3 regions of the Pseudomonas simiae genome follow, and region 3 is predicted to be linked to each of the others. Evidence: riboswitches for the same ligand, from Rfam matches in the RefSeq annotation. Region 3 holds a riboswitch; each other region holds the start of a gene.

Region 1 (4,571 bases), 290 kb from region 3:
CGCCGCCACCAGCACTTCGGCGCAGTCGTGAATGCCTTCGACCTTGAGCTTCATGAACTCATCGGAGCGTTCACCCAGGGCTTCGGCGGTGCGTATGCGTTCTTCTTCCACCAGTTGTTGAATCTGCCCACGCAACGGACGGTCGCTGATGCGGATAAAACGCCAGGGCTGCATCAGGCCGACACTGGGTGCCTGGTGCGCGGCCTGGAGCAGACGATAGAGCAATTCCGGGGCGATAGTGCCGCCGCTGAAGTGGCGCATGTCGCGACGTTCAGCGATGGCGCGGTAGACCGCCTGGCGGTCGGCCTCGGGGAAGGCGTTGTCGGTCATGGCCTCATCGCCGGCAAGCCGGCGCCTACAGGATCGGGCGCGAACAATGCGGCCACCGCCTGGGGATTCGAGGGGAAGTAAAAGTGTACGTAGGAAGCCGTCATCCGCCCCTGCCGATAAACCGCCTCGGCACCGCGTCCGCCATTGGGGCTAAGGCCACGGGCAATCGGCTGCCATTCGGTGGTGGTCAGGGAGTGGTGATAGGTATGGCCGCGCAGCGTGCCTTCGGGCAATTCGACATTTTGCAGCGCCAAGGCCGCGAGTTTCTTCTGCATCACCGCATCGCCTTGCAGCAGGCCCACCAGTTCGGCGCGAACACCCTCGACGTCGGTCAGCGAGTCCAGCAGGTAGAGCATGCCGCCGCATTCGGCGAGCAGCGGTTTGCCGGCGGCATGATGAGCGCGGATGGCGTCAAGCATCGAGGTGTTTTCCGCCAGCGCCTGGTGGTGCAATTCCGGATAACCACCGGGCAGATAGAGGCTGTCGACGTCAGGCAATTTGCGATCGTGGATCGGCGAGAAAAACTCCAGTTCAGCGCCCATTGCCCGCAGCAGGTCGAGGCTGGCGCCATAGGTAAACGCGAAGGCTTCGTCGCGGGCCACGGCGATGCGCACACCGTTGAGCAGTGGCTGGGTTTCGATCACTTCCGGTGCGGCAAAGGTCACTGGCGGCGGCAAAGCCACTTCGCAACTGCTGCCCAGCGCTTGGGCGGCTGCATCGAGACGCACATCGAGGTCGTTCAGTTCGCTCGCCTGTACCAGGCCTAAGTGACGGCTAGGCAGTTCGATACCGGTCTCGCGGGATAACGCGCCGTACCAGCGCAGGCCTTCGGTGAGGCTGCCTTCGAGCAATTGTGCGTGACGCAAGGTGCCAACGCGATTGGCCAGCACCCCGGCAAACGGCAGATCCGGCTGATAACGTGCCAGGCCCAGGGCCAACGCGCCGAAGGTCTGGGCCATCGCCGTACCGTCAATCACGCCCAAGACAGGCACGCCGAAGTGTCGCGCCAGGTCGGCGCTGGACGGTGTGCCATCGAACAGGCCCATCACGCCTTCGATCAGGATCAGGTCCGCCTCCCCCGCCGCTTCCCATAGCAAGCGACGACTTTCCTGCTCGCCCACCATCCACATGTCCAATTGATACACCGGCGCACCGCTGGCGCGTTCGTGGATCATCGGATCGAGGAAGTCCGGGCCGCATTTGAACACGCGTACCCTGCGCCCCAGGTTGCGGTGCAATCGGGCAAGCGCGGCGGTGACGGTGGTTTTGCCCTGGCCGGACGCCGGTGCGGCAATCAAGACGGCCGGGCAATGACGGGGCTGATTCAAAGTTCGACGCCCTTCTGTGCCTTGATACCGGCTTGGAACGCGTGTTTGAGCATGCCCATTTCGGTGACGGTGTCGCCCATTTCGATCAGTTCAGGCTTGGCACCGCGGCCGGTGACCACCACGTGTTGCATCGGCGGGCGGGCTTGCAGGTCGCTGAGCACCTGGTCCAGGTCGAGATAGCCGTGCTTGAGGGCGATGTTCAGTTCGTCGAGTACGACAAGACCGATAGACGGGTCCTGCAGCAACTCGCGGGAAACCGCCCAGGCGGCTTCGGCGGCGGCGATGTCACCCTGGCGGTCCTGGGTTTCCCAGGTGAAGCCTTCGCCCATGACATGAAAGCGCACTTGCTCGGGGAAACGGCGGAAGAACAATTCCTCACCGGTACTGTTGCGCCCCTTGATGAACTGCACCACACCGCACTGCATGCCGTGCCCCATGGCCCGGGCCAGCATGCCGAACGCGGAGCTGCTCTTGCCTTTGCCGTTGCCGGTCAGCACCAGCAACAGGCCGCACTCGTTCGGGGAGTTGGCGATGCGTTCATCGATCACGGCTTTTTTGCGCAGCATGCGCGCCAGGTGGCGTTCGTCGCGGTCGGGGGAATCGGTCATGGCAGCTCTCCGTTGGGGCTGGACAAAAACGGCGGGCAGGAAAAAGAAAAAACAGACAGCCAAGCATCGCCCACCGTGATGCTGTTGGATGTTGCAGGCCGGTCTCCGGGCTCATGAGTGGCGCACGTCTTATAGAAGCGCAGACCGACGCTGCGCCTTCCCATATCGCGAGCGATACAGTGGCAAAAGGCAGCGTCTTGACTCATTTACCGTTGCGGGGGCAGCGCCGGGATCGCGGCGTCACTGTGTACAAGTGCGCTCACTCACCGGCTTCCCTGTTTCACTCCGTCGACCCATGGGTCACAGAGCACCTGGAACAAGCGGCGAAGGGTAGTAGTTTGAGGGGCGAGCTGCAAGCTTCAAGCTGATCGCCGCAAGCAGGCATCGCACCGCTTGCAGCTTCACGCGTGAAACCTGCCGCTGCTTTCTAAGGATTACGCGCCAGATTGCCTGGCAACACGCGCTTGGCGCTCAGGTAGGCATTCTGCCAATACGCCTTGGACAAGGTGTCCAACTTCACCGTACCACCGGTTTGCGGTGCATGCACAAAACGGCCTTCACCGACGTAGATCCCGGCGTGGCTGACCTGTGAACCGCCGCCCGTGGCAAAGAACAACAGGTCGCCCGTCTGCAGATTCTGCTCGCTGACATCTTGCGCACGCATCACGATCAATTCGCGAGTGGTACGCGGCAGGGAGATGCCGGCAGCGTCGCGGAAGACAAAACCGATCAGGCCACTGCAATCAAACCCGGAGTCCGGTGTGTTGCCGCCCCACCGATAAGGCGTGCCGACCAGGCCCAGGGCACGGAAGAGGACGTCTTCGGCCGCAGGCGAGAAATTCTGGCTGGAATAGTTGAACACCGGCTTGGGCTTCACCGCTACGGGAGCGGGCGGCGGTGGACGACTTGCGCAGGCGCTGAGCAGCGCGGCGCAAAGAATGAGGATCAGGCGGGCCGAGGTCGACATGGGCAGAACAATCCTGGTCTGGATGCGGCTTTCGCTGCCGAACGCTGAAAACCAGAACGCGCAAGCAAAGCTCGCGCGAACAGATTACAACAATGTCCAGGGATTCTAGCGCTTACACGTCAAACTTCAAGTATCACTTTAAGTTTACTTGCTAGCGGTAACTGTCGTCGGGGCCATGGCGAGTGCGCGCTTGGCTTCGATGAAGGTTTTGCTCCAGTAGCTGTCGCCCAGGTTGTCGACTCGAACACCGCCACTGCGACGGCTGCTGGAGTGAATAAACTGGTTGTCGCCCAAGTAGATACCGGCATGACTCACACGACCACGCCCTGCCGTACTGAAGAAAAGCAGATCACCGGGCTTGAGGTTGTTGCGCGCGACCAACGGTGCATCCACGTTGATCATTTCGCGGGTGGAGCGCGGCAGGTTCATGCCCGCTTCTTCACGAAACAGATAGCCGATGAAACCGCTGCAGTCGAAGCCGGCTTCAGAAGTGCCGCCGAAACGGTAACGGGTACCGATCAGGGACATGCCGCGTTCGAGGATGCTGTCGGCCAGAACGGGAAGCTGGTAAGGCTTGCTACCGGAGAAGTTGGTCAGCTCTTTTTCAGTTGCCAGCTCTTCTTCATAAACAGAAGCAGACTGTGCAGCAACGAATTTTGCCTGATTTTGAACCTGTGGTTTTTGCTGTTCTGCCACCTGTTGAGGGTGGGAGGCGCAACCAAACAACAGGGTAACGAGTGCGAGGGGCACGAGGGGTGCGAAGCGATTTAGCATGGGCACGACCGTGGCTGATATGTAAAGAAGACGAGACTATGCCCTCTATCACATCGATTTGCAAATTCAATCGTGATCTATGTGACTTCTTGTTTGGACCATGACATCTAAGCCCTTAACACCCCGTACCTGCCTTTTGCGTAGCCACATCGGCTCAAGCGCAGGTTTTCTGGCGCCTGGAATTTGCCGAACGCGGCAAAAACAAAGGGCTGTCTACCAGCCGAGGGTTTCTTTCAAGAAGGGAATGGTCAGCTTGCGCTGGGCCTGCAAGGAGGCCTGGTCGAGCTGTTCGAGCAAATCGAACAATGCGCTCATGCTGCGTGTACCGCGAGTGAGAATAAAATGCCCCACTTCATCGGTGAGGTGCAGGCCACGACGGGAAGCACGCAGTTGCAAGGCACGCAATTTGTCTTCGTCGGAGAGCGGGCGCATCTGGAAGATCAGCGCCAAGGTCATCCGCGACTTGAGGTCGGCCAGCTTGATCGGCAATTCCCGTGGCGAGGTAGACGCGGCAATCAGCAGGCGCCGACCACTGTCACGCAAACGGTTGAACAAGTGAAAGAG
Region 2 (4,571 bases), 1.5 Mb from region 3:
GCCAGGCCAGGTCCTTGAAGCTGATCGGCCGGCTGATGATCCGCCCGTCCAGCTCCGGCAAGGCAATGTGCATCGCCAGGTCGCGGGGGCCAAGACCTTGGTCGCTCGCTTCCCAGCCGGGCTGGTTGTCCTGGGCGCAGATCGCCTGGATCACCGGGATATTGCGGCGAAACGGCCGCAAGTGCGGCGCTTCCGGGCTGGACTGGGCGAAGCCGGTGGTGTTGAGAATCACCGCCGCGCCGACCTCGTCCAGCAGGTCCTCGACCACCGCCAGGCAGCCGGGTTCTTTCAAACTGGCCACCGCCATCGGCAACGGGTTGAGACCCGCCGCCTGCAAGCGCTGGCAGAACACATCGATAAAACCGGTATTGGCTGCCTGCAAATGCGAGCGATAGAACAACACCGCCGCCACCGGCCACTCGGCATTCCAGTCGGCCTGCCAATCATTCAGCCGGGCGCTGGCACGGTGCGGGTGATAAATCGCCGTGCGCGGCAAGGTTTGCGGCTCGGCCCAGGCGTAATCACGGCCCAGGTAAGTGCTGGCCAGGCAGCGATAGAAATCCAGGGCATTGCCCAGGCCGCCCTGGCGCAGGAAGTGCCAGAGGCGATCACGCTCTTCGGCGCCGACGGTACTTAGTCCGCTGAGCTCAGGGTCCGGGCGATCATCCCCCGGCACCAGAATCAGTTGAACGCCACGCTCGGCCAATTCCACCAGACGCTCAATGCCGTAACGCCAATAACCGATGCCACCATGCAGGGAAATCAGGATGACCTTGGCGTGGCGCAGCACCTCATCGACATACAGGTCGACCGAGGCATGGTTCTGCACCTGCATCGGGTTGGCCAAGCGAAAGCTGGGGTAATCGTCCGGCAACTGCTGGGCCGCTTCGGCCAGCAGCGCCAGGCTGGAATCGCCGCTGCACAGGATCACCAGATCAGCGGGGGTTTGTCCGAGGTCGGCAATATTGTCGTCCGAGACGAAACCACCGGGCTGGGTCCTGAGCAGGTGCATGGGTTAAACGCTGAGGGCTGCGCGCAGTTGCGCTTCAAGGCCCGCCGCGTCGAGGTCCTGACCGATCAGCACCAAGCGTGTGATGCGTGCTTCGTCCGGGCCCCAGGCACGGTCGAAGTGCTTGTCGAAACGCGTACCCACCCCTTGGATCAGCAGGCGCATCGGCTTGTTCGGAATCGCAGCGAAGCCTTTGACGCGCAGGATGCCGTGTTGCACCACCAACTGGGTCAGGGCGTCGAGCAGCAGCGCTTCATCGGCCTGCGGCAGGTCGATGGAGATGGAGTCGAAGGCGTCGTGATCATGGTCATGATCGTCTTCACCGTCATGGTGATGGTCGTGATGACTGTGGCGACCGTCGATATGCTCTTCGGAGCCGGCACCCAGGCCGATCAGCACGTCCAACGGCAAACGACCGCTGCTGGCTTCAATGATCTTCACCGCGGGCGGCAGTTCTTCCGCGACTTCCAGGCGCACACGGGCCAGGTCTTCAGGGCTGATCAGGTCGCTCTTGTTGAGGATCACCAGGTCGGCGCTGGCCAGTTGGTCGGCGAACAGCTCATGCAGCGGCGACTCGTGGTCCAGGTTCGGGTCGAGCTTGCGCTGGGCATCCACCTGGTCCGGGAAAGCGGCGAAGGTGCCGGCGGCCACGGCCGGACTGTCGACCACGGTGATCACAGCGTCGACGGTGCAGGCGCTGCGGATTTCCGGCCACTGAAAGGCTTGTACCAACGGTTTTGGCAGGGCCAGGCCGGAGGTTTCGATGAGGATATGGTCGAGGTCGCCGCGACGGGCCACCAACTCGCGCATCACTGGAAAGAACTCTTCCTGCACGGTGCAGCACAGGCAGCCATTGGCCAACTCGTAGACGCGGCCGTTGGCTTCTTCTTCGGTGCAGCCGATGGAGCACTGCTTGAGGATTTCACCGTCGATACCCAGTTCGCCGAATTCGTTGACGATCACGGCGATGCGACGGCCCTGGGCGTTATCGAGCATGTGGCGCAGCAAGGTAGTCTTGCCCGAGCCGAGGAAGCCGGTGACGATGGTGACGGGGAGTTTGGCCAGTGTTTTCATCGGATGCCCTTGGGGGCGGGCATACGGGACGATAGGCCCTGCGACGGCGCGCAGCAGCGGATTTCGTCACCGGATCACCCCGCCCGGTTGAAGTAGAAAATCGGTTGCGAGGCAGGTCTCCTGGCTTGGGGCTTGCGGGTCTTGCGACCGGCGCTGGCTGCGCCTTCCCGCCTTGTCGGCAGTGGCGTGGCAGTCAGCTGAACCCTTTACAGTTGCGGGGGCAGCCGCGGCTTGGACCGCGTTCCCTTCTTAGCTTCGGCCTGGGCCGAAGAACCTCGAAGGGTGTAAGGCTACGCAGTGCTTGGGGGATGGTCAATGATGGGGTTGGATTGGTTGGGTTAGTGTACATATCCGTTTCTGCGGTGATGGCTGCTATGGGTTCCGCCCTTACGGCGGGTCACTTTGGAAAAGAGCCCCAAAGTAACCAAAGGGCTCTTGCCCCAACACTCGGCACCTCGCTCACGCTCGGTGTGCCCGTAATCCGACAGGGATTTGGGGGGCCACCGCCACGCGCCATCCATGGCGCGGGGCGGCTAAACCGGCATCCCTGCCGGTTTACCCCCCAAATCCCTGTCGAATTCCGGCCAGCGTGTTTGACGGGGCGCTTAGGATCAAGATCAAGATCAAAAGCAAAAGCACAGCGGCCTGACAGCCGGCTTGAGTGGTGTAGAGCAAAGGCGGTTCGCTGTAGGAGCGGAACCCATTTCAGCCATCATCGCAACAAGGGATATGTACACACCCCAATTGACTCCCCTCCCACCCCCATGCTCTCCTACACATCTTGTTTCGGGTGCCCTTCACAGGGTGAAACGGGAAACCGGTGCGTCATAGCGATATGACCAGTCCGGTGCTGCCCCCGCAACGGTAAGCGAGTGAAGCGTCAGATCCACTGTGCCTCGACGGCATGGGAAGGCGATGCTTATTAGGCACATTGCCCCTCGCAAGCCCGGAGACCGGCCCGAAAAATTCAGATAACAAACCCGCGGTGGGCGGGCGCTGTTCAAACCCTGCGTGCCTGGCTCGCGGGGTTTCCATGCGCTCGTTTCACCCAGACACCTGAAAGGGACGCGCCATGTCGATCGTCAGCAGCACCTCGCACTCCGCCAGCAGCACCGCCACCCTGAGCCAACGCCTGACCGCCGCCATCGGCGCGTCGATCCTTGGTGCGTGCCTGGTGTACTTTGCCGGTTTCTCGCACATCGAGGCCGTGCACAACGCTGCCCACGATACCCGCCACAGCGCTGCGTTCCCGTGCCACTGAGACCTGCCGACATGATCAAGCGTATCGCGCAAACTGCAGGTTTCACCGGCCTGCTGGCCGCCCTGTTGCTGACCTTGCTGCAAAGCTTCTGGGTCGCCCCGCTGATTCTGCAGGCGGAAACCTTTGAAAAGGCCCCGGCCGCCACCGAAGTGGCCCACGAACACACCGAAGGCGCTGCCGCCCACACCCACGATGCCGAAGCCTGGGAGCCGGAAGACGGCTGGCAGCGCGTGCTCTCCACCACAGGCGGTAATCTGGTGGTCGCGGTCGGTTTTGCGCTGATGCTGGCCGGTCTCTACACACTGCGCGCGCCAACCCGCACCGCCCAAGGCCTGCTGTGGGGCTTGGCCGGTTACGCAACCTTCGTGCTGGCACCGACGATGGGCCTGCCGCCTGAGCTGCCGGGCACCGCCGCCGCGGACCTGGCGCTGCGCCAGACCTGGTGGATCGGCACTGCGGCTTCTACGGCTGCCGGCATCGCTTTGATCGTATTTGGTCGTAACTGGCTGTTGAAAGTGCTGGGCGTGGCGATCCTCGCCGTCCCCCACGTGATCGGCGCGCCACAGCCCGAAGTGCATTCGATGCTGGCACCGCAAGCCCTGGAAGCACAATTCAAGATCGCTTCACAGTTGACCAACGTCGCTTTCTGGCTCGCACTGGGCCTGATCAGCGCGTGGCTGTTCCGCCGCAACCGTGACGACCAATACTCGGCATGACCCTGGTGATCGGCCTGGGTTTCCAGCAGGGTTGCGATCTTCACACCTTGCTGGCGCTGTTCGATTCGGCCCTCGCCGAGGGCGGTATCGAGCGTCACCGCATTAGCGCGCTGGCCAGTATCGATCGCAAACAGAATGAACCGGGGTTACTGGCTCTGGCCCAGAGGCTGAACCTGCCACTGCAGTGTTTCAGCGCCGAGCAACTGGCGGCGTTTGAACACCGCCTGAGCCACAAATCCGACATCGCTTTTGCCCACACCGGCTGTTATGGCATCGCCGAAAGCGCCGCGCTGGCACTCGCCGAGCACCTTGCAGGCAGCCCTGCCCGCCTGTTGATCACTCGCAAAAAAACCGCCCAAGCCACCTTTGCATTAGCCTGCGCCGGCTAAAATCCCGATAATTGCCGCCCCCGATCATGAACAACATTCATGCTCGCCCGTTTTTTCGACAGGAACCACCATGACCGTCTACTTCATCGGCGCAGGCCCCGGCGACCCGGAATTGATCACCG
Region 3 (4,571 bases):
CCTGGCGAATGACAGCGAGTTTGGCCTCACGGCCAGCATCTTCACCACCGACTCCGCGAAGGCACGGGACATCGCCAATCAGCTGGAAACCGGCGGCATCTTCATCAACGCCTTCAGCGTCTCCGACCCTCGGGTGGCATTTGGTGGCGTGAAAAAGAGTGGTTTCGGACGCGAGCTATCGCACTTCGGCGTGCGGGAATTCTGCAACGCCCAGACGGTATGGCTGGATCGCAAGTAAATCAAGCGACATCGGTGGCAAGGGGGCCTGTCGAACCGTCCCGCTAGACCTAAAGCGGCCTCAACAGCGAATATGCCGTCGCACGCACTGCACCAGCCCATCCAGCGCCTGCGACTTCACCGGCGCGAGCACGCAAACGGTGTGCTCGCGCTCGTCGTCCTTTACCGTCACGGTGTAATGCACTTGGCCCGGATTACCGGGGGCAGGCGCATTGCTGGGCGGCAGTTGAAAGAAGTCGCAAGCCTCGACAAGCTGCCGCAGCTCCTGTTGTTCCTGCTCCGGCAGCGTGTCCAGTTCCACCGTCTGTGGCTTGGCCAGGCCCGGAAAAAAACCGGGCCCGCCGTTTTCCTTGATTGAAATTTGCATGGCCGTTCCTCTCGTCAGACAGCAATGCCGACCGCCTTCCAACCGTCCTTGACCGCTTTCTGTTCGTCCTTGTTAGCGCCGTAGAGTCGGCCTGCAATATCGTAAGTAATGCGCGCAAAGCGCAGGAAACCCGAGTTGGGCCGCAGCCGCGCATCACGCAGCGCGTCATACCAGATGCGCCCGGCGCGCTCCCAGGCGAACCCGCCCAGTATGGTCGCCACCTGGTAGAACGCATGGTTGGGAATGCCGGAGTTGATATGCACCCCGCCATTGTCCTCGTAGGTCTGCACAAAATCATCCATGTGCCCGGGCTGGGGGTCCTTGCCCAGCAGTTTGTCGTCAAACGCCGTGCCGGGGGCTTTCATCGAGCGCAGGGCGGTGCCTTTGATCTTTTGGGTGAACAGCCCTTTGCCGATCAACCAATCGGCGTCTTCCGCACGTTGCTTCAACGCATACTGCTTGATCAGCGAACCGAACACGTCCGACAGCGATTCATTCAACGCCCCGGACTGGTTGAAATACATCAGTTTGGCCTCGTCCTCGGTGACGCCGTGGGCCAACTCATGGCCAATCACGTCGAGGGCCACCGTAAAGCGGTTGAACAACTGCCCGTCTCCATCCCCGAACACCATCTGGGTCGAGTTCCAGAACGCATTGTTGTAGTTCTGGCCAAAGTGCACAGTGGCGTCCAGCGCCATCCCGGCATCGTCGATGGAGTTGCGATCGAAGACCTCGTCGAAAAAATCGAAGGTGGCGCCCAAGCCATCATAGGCCTCGTCCACCGCCGCATCACCACTGGCGGGCTGCCCCTCGCCACGCACCAGCGTGCCCGGCAGGCTGTCGGCGCCCTCGGCGCTGTAGATCGAGCGGCGTTTATCGGCCCCCATGGCCAGGGCCATATGCGCCGGCCCTTTGGCAGGCACGGCGACCATCCGTAGCGAGCGGAACGTTGTGTCCTTGGCGCGGGTGCGCAACGCGACCTCCCGTTGCGCTTTGTCCCCGTTGCGCGCGATCTGGTCGAGCATATAGGGCGGGATCAGGCAGAAAATCGGATTACGATTCGGCTGGCGAACACACATTGGCTGGCTCCATTTGGCAGGTAACAACGTCCGGGTCATCGATTCAGGATAGCCTCCAGGGGTTATCGCGTGTCATCAATTGTCATTAACCTATGTTGCAGTCGTGTTTATCCAAGGAGGACTGACCGATGCCCGCACGTAAAGCCAAAATCGACCTTTCATACCGCCCCAGGCTCGCTGACCTGCGCCCATTGATCGCACCGAGCCCCACATTGCTGGAGGCACGAGCCGCGACGCCCCGCGTCACCTCGGCCAACGACTTGAAGGACCGACGCGGCTACGCTGAGGACTTTCTCGGCAGCTTCGGGGTGCCCTGGCCTACGGTTGAAGAGACCTTGGCCGGCGATGTCCAGAAGCGCCTGGACTACACGCACTTCTCGATAACGATGTCACGCTCGAAGCGGCTCGCGCTGTATGTGGGCGTCAACATCGATGGCGGGCAGCATGTGGACATCATTCGCAGCAACGACACCTGGGCCTACGACGGACGCCTGCCCATTGATGCGCAGGTGGGCGAAGCACTGTATGCCAGCAACGGCCTGGATCGCGGCCACCTGGTGCGCCGACAAGACCCGAACTGGGGCGACGCGGCGCAAACCGCCAACTTCGACACCTTCCACTTCACCAACTGTTCACCGCAGATGAGCGGGTTCAACCAGAAAACGTGGCTGGAGCTCGAAGACTACATCCTCGACAACACCCAGCGCTGGAAAGCCCGAGCCACCGTGTTCACCGGCCCGGTGTTCGCCGACGACGACCGGGTGTACCGGGGCGTCCAGATCCCCAAGGCGTTCTGGAAAGTGGTCGCCTACCTCAGCGATGACGGCAAGCCTTCGGCCAGCGCCTACATGATCGACCAGAGCCGCGAGCTGGGCCAGCTCGACCTGGTGTTCGGCCAGCTCAGGACCTACCAGCGCAGCGTAATCCAGATAGAACGCCTCACCGGCCTGCGTTTTGCCAACCTGGCCGACTACGACGGCTTCAGCAACGAAGAACGCGCCACCGGCACGCGGATTGAAGCGCTGATACAGGGGCCTGAAGACATTCGTCTCTGACCGGGCGTGCCTCGGGCTATATCGCCCCGCCCTAATCAACTACCATACCGCGCCGGTTCCCAAACGGGACTAATAGGGAATCCGAAGCGCGGTACACCCTCGCCAATCGGAACTGCCCCCGCAACTGTAGGTGCTGAGCCTGCTCCCTGATGCCACTGGACCTTGTCCGGGAAGGCCGGAGCCTGGCGACGACGCATCAGTCAGGAGACCTGCCGGCCCAAGCTCAATTACCAACCGGCGGGGTGTCCGGGAAGGACATTCTTGCCTGTTTTTCTAGTGCAGCGCTTAAGGGTGTATTTCCGAATGGCACGTACGGTTCATTCGGAGATTGCCCCATGCTGCCACGCGTTACCGCCCTGCTCACCGGCCTGGGCTTCTGTGCCCTCGCCCAAGCCGCGCCCACCCACTACCCGCTGACCGTGGAAAACTGCGGTAGTCGCCTGACCTTCCAGCAAGCCCCCGCCCGCAGCGTGACCATCGGCCAGGCGGCCACCGAGATGCTCTACGCATTGGGCGTGGGCGACAAAGTGGTCGGCACCTCACTGTGGTTCAACAGCGTACTGCCGCAGTACAAGGTGCAGAACGACGGCATCGAGCGGCTAGCCAACAATGAGCCGAGCTTTGAAGCCGTGATCGCCAAGCGCCCGCAGCTGGTGGCCGCCGAGCTGGAGTGGGTGGTCGGGCCCCAGGGCGTGGTCGGCACCCGCGAGCAATTCCATGAACTGAAGATCCCCACTTACCTGCTGCCCTCCGACTGCGAAGGCAAGGACAACCTGGTAGGCGCCGACGGCACACGGCTGGAGCCGTTCCGTATCGAAACGATCTATAAAAGCATCGGCCAACTCGCCGAGATCTTCGACGTACAGGCGCGCGGCCAACAGTTGAACGACGACCTCAAGGTACGCTTGGCCAAATCTGTTGCCACCGTGCAAAGCAAAGGCCTCAAGCAAGCCAGTGCCTTGGTGTGGTTCTCCAGTTCCGAGATGGCTAGCGATCCTTACGTGGCCGGCCACAAGGGCATTCCAGAGTTCATGCTGGAAACCCTCGGTCTGCACAACGTGGTGCAATCCGATGAAGAATGGCCCGCCGTCGGCTGGGAAACCCTCGCCAAGGCCAACCCGACCTTTCTGGTGATCGCACGCATGGACCGCCGCCGCTACCCCGCCGACGACCATGAAAAGAAACTGGCCTTCCTGCGCAGCGATCCCGTGACTCGCAACATGGACGCGGTGAAAAACAACCGCATCATCATCCTCGATGCCCTGGCGCTGCAGGCCAGCATCCGCACGTTCGACGGGCTTGAGCAACTGGCCACGGCCATCGACGGCTACGACCTGCCCAAATGACGCGCACCCTACTCGCCCTGGCCCTGCTATTAGCCGCCCTACTCGCGGGGGTGGCGATCGGCGAAACCGCCATCTCGCCGCAAGTCGTGCTCCAGGTGCTCGCCAACAAACTGTGGGCGGCCAGCTACGTGCTTGACCCCATCGACGAAGGCGTGGTGTGGAACTACCGCCTCACCCGCGCCCTGGTCGCCGCTGCGTGTGGCGCCGGGCTGGCGACGTGCGGGGTGATCCTGCAATCGCTGTTGCGCAACCCACTGGCCGATCCCTACCTGCTGGGCATCAGTGCCGGCGCTTCGACTGGCGCGGTGCTGGTGGCGTTGATCGGCGTGGGCGGCGGGTTGATTTCGTTGTCGGCGGGCGCGTTTGTTGGCGCCATGGCGGCGTTTGCGCTGGTGATCCTGCTCGCGCGCGCCAGCGGTTCGGCCAGCGGCACCGGCCAGATCATCCTGGCGGGCATTGCCGGCTCGCAGTTGTTCAATGCGCTCAC

What was found. Region 3 has a riboswitch for cobalamin ahead of PF1751_RS18755 (ABC transporter substrate-binding protein). Riboswitches for the same ligand answer to the same signal wherever they lie in the genome.
Positions count from the first base shown of each region.
Region 1: it holds a riboswitch for cobalamin, as region 3 does, so the genes downstream of both, cobO (cob(I)yrinic acid a,c-diamide adenosyltransferase) here and PF1751_RS18755 (ABC transporter substrate-binding protein) in region 3, are expected to answer to the same signal.
Region 2: it holds a riboswitch for cobalamin, as region 3 does, so the genes downstream of both, cobW (cobalamin biosynthesis protein CobW) here and PF1751_RS18755 (ABC transporter substrate-binding protein) in region 3, are expected to answer to the same signal.

Region 1 covers NZ_CP010896.1:4,428,475-4,433,045, forward strand. Annotated here, with positions in the region: gene bluB (5,6-dimethylbenzimidazole synthase) at 1-330, opposite strand, end outside; gene PF1751_RS20060 (cobyrinic acid a,c-diamide synthase CobB) at 327-1,658, opposite strand; gene cobO (cob(I)yrinic acid a,c-diamide adenosyltransferase) at 1,655-2,266, opposite strand; cobalamin riboswitch at 2,346-2,596, opposite strand; gene PF1751_RS20070 (C40 family peptidase) at 2,694-3,233, opposite strand; gene PF1751_RS20075 (C40 family peptidase) at 3,378-4,007, opposite strand; gene hda (DnaA regulatory inactivator Hda) at 4,221-4,571, opposite strand, start outside.
Region 2 covers NZ_CP010896.1:2,609,500-2,614,070, reverse strand. Annotated here, with positions in the region: gene cobN (cobaltochelatase subunit CobN) at 1-1,012, opposite strand, end outside; gene cobW (cobalamin biosynthesis protein CobW) at 1,016-2,083, opposite strand; cobalamin riboswitch at 2,177-2,376, opposite strand; cobalamin riboswitch at 2,855-3,059, shown strand; gene PF1751_RS11780 (CbtB domain-containing protein) at 3,156-3,344, shown strand; gene PF1751_RS11775 (CbtA family protein) at 3,356-4,060, shown strand; gene PF1751_RS11770 (cobalamin biosynthesis protein) at 4,057-4,449, shown strand; gene cobM (precorrin-4 C(11)-methyltransferase) at 4,520-4,571, shown strand, end outside.
Region 3 covers NZ_CP010896.1:4,137,604-4,142,174, forward strand. Annotated here, with positions in the region: gene PF1751_RS18735 (aldehyde dehydrogenase family protein) at 1-238, shown strand, start outside; gene PF1751_RS18740 (protealysin inhibitor emfourin) at 299-604, opposite strand; gene PF1751_RS18745 (M4 family metallopeptidase) at 619-1,683, opposite strand; gene PF1751_RS18750 (DNA/RNA non-specific endonuclease) at 1,812-2,738, shown strand; cobalamin riboswitch at 2,775-2,969, shown strand; gene PF1751_RS18755 (ABC transporter substrate-binding protein) at 3,074-4,084, shown strand; gene PF1751_RS18760 (FecCD family ABC transporter permease) at 4,081-4,571, shown strand, end outside.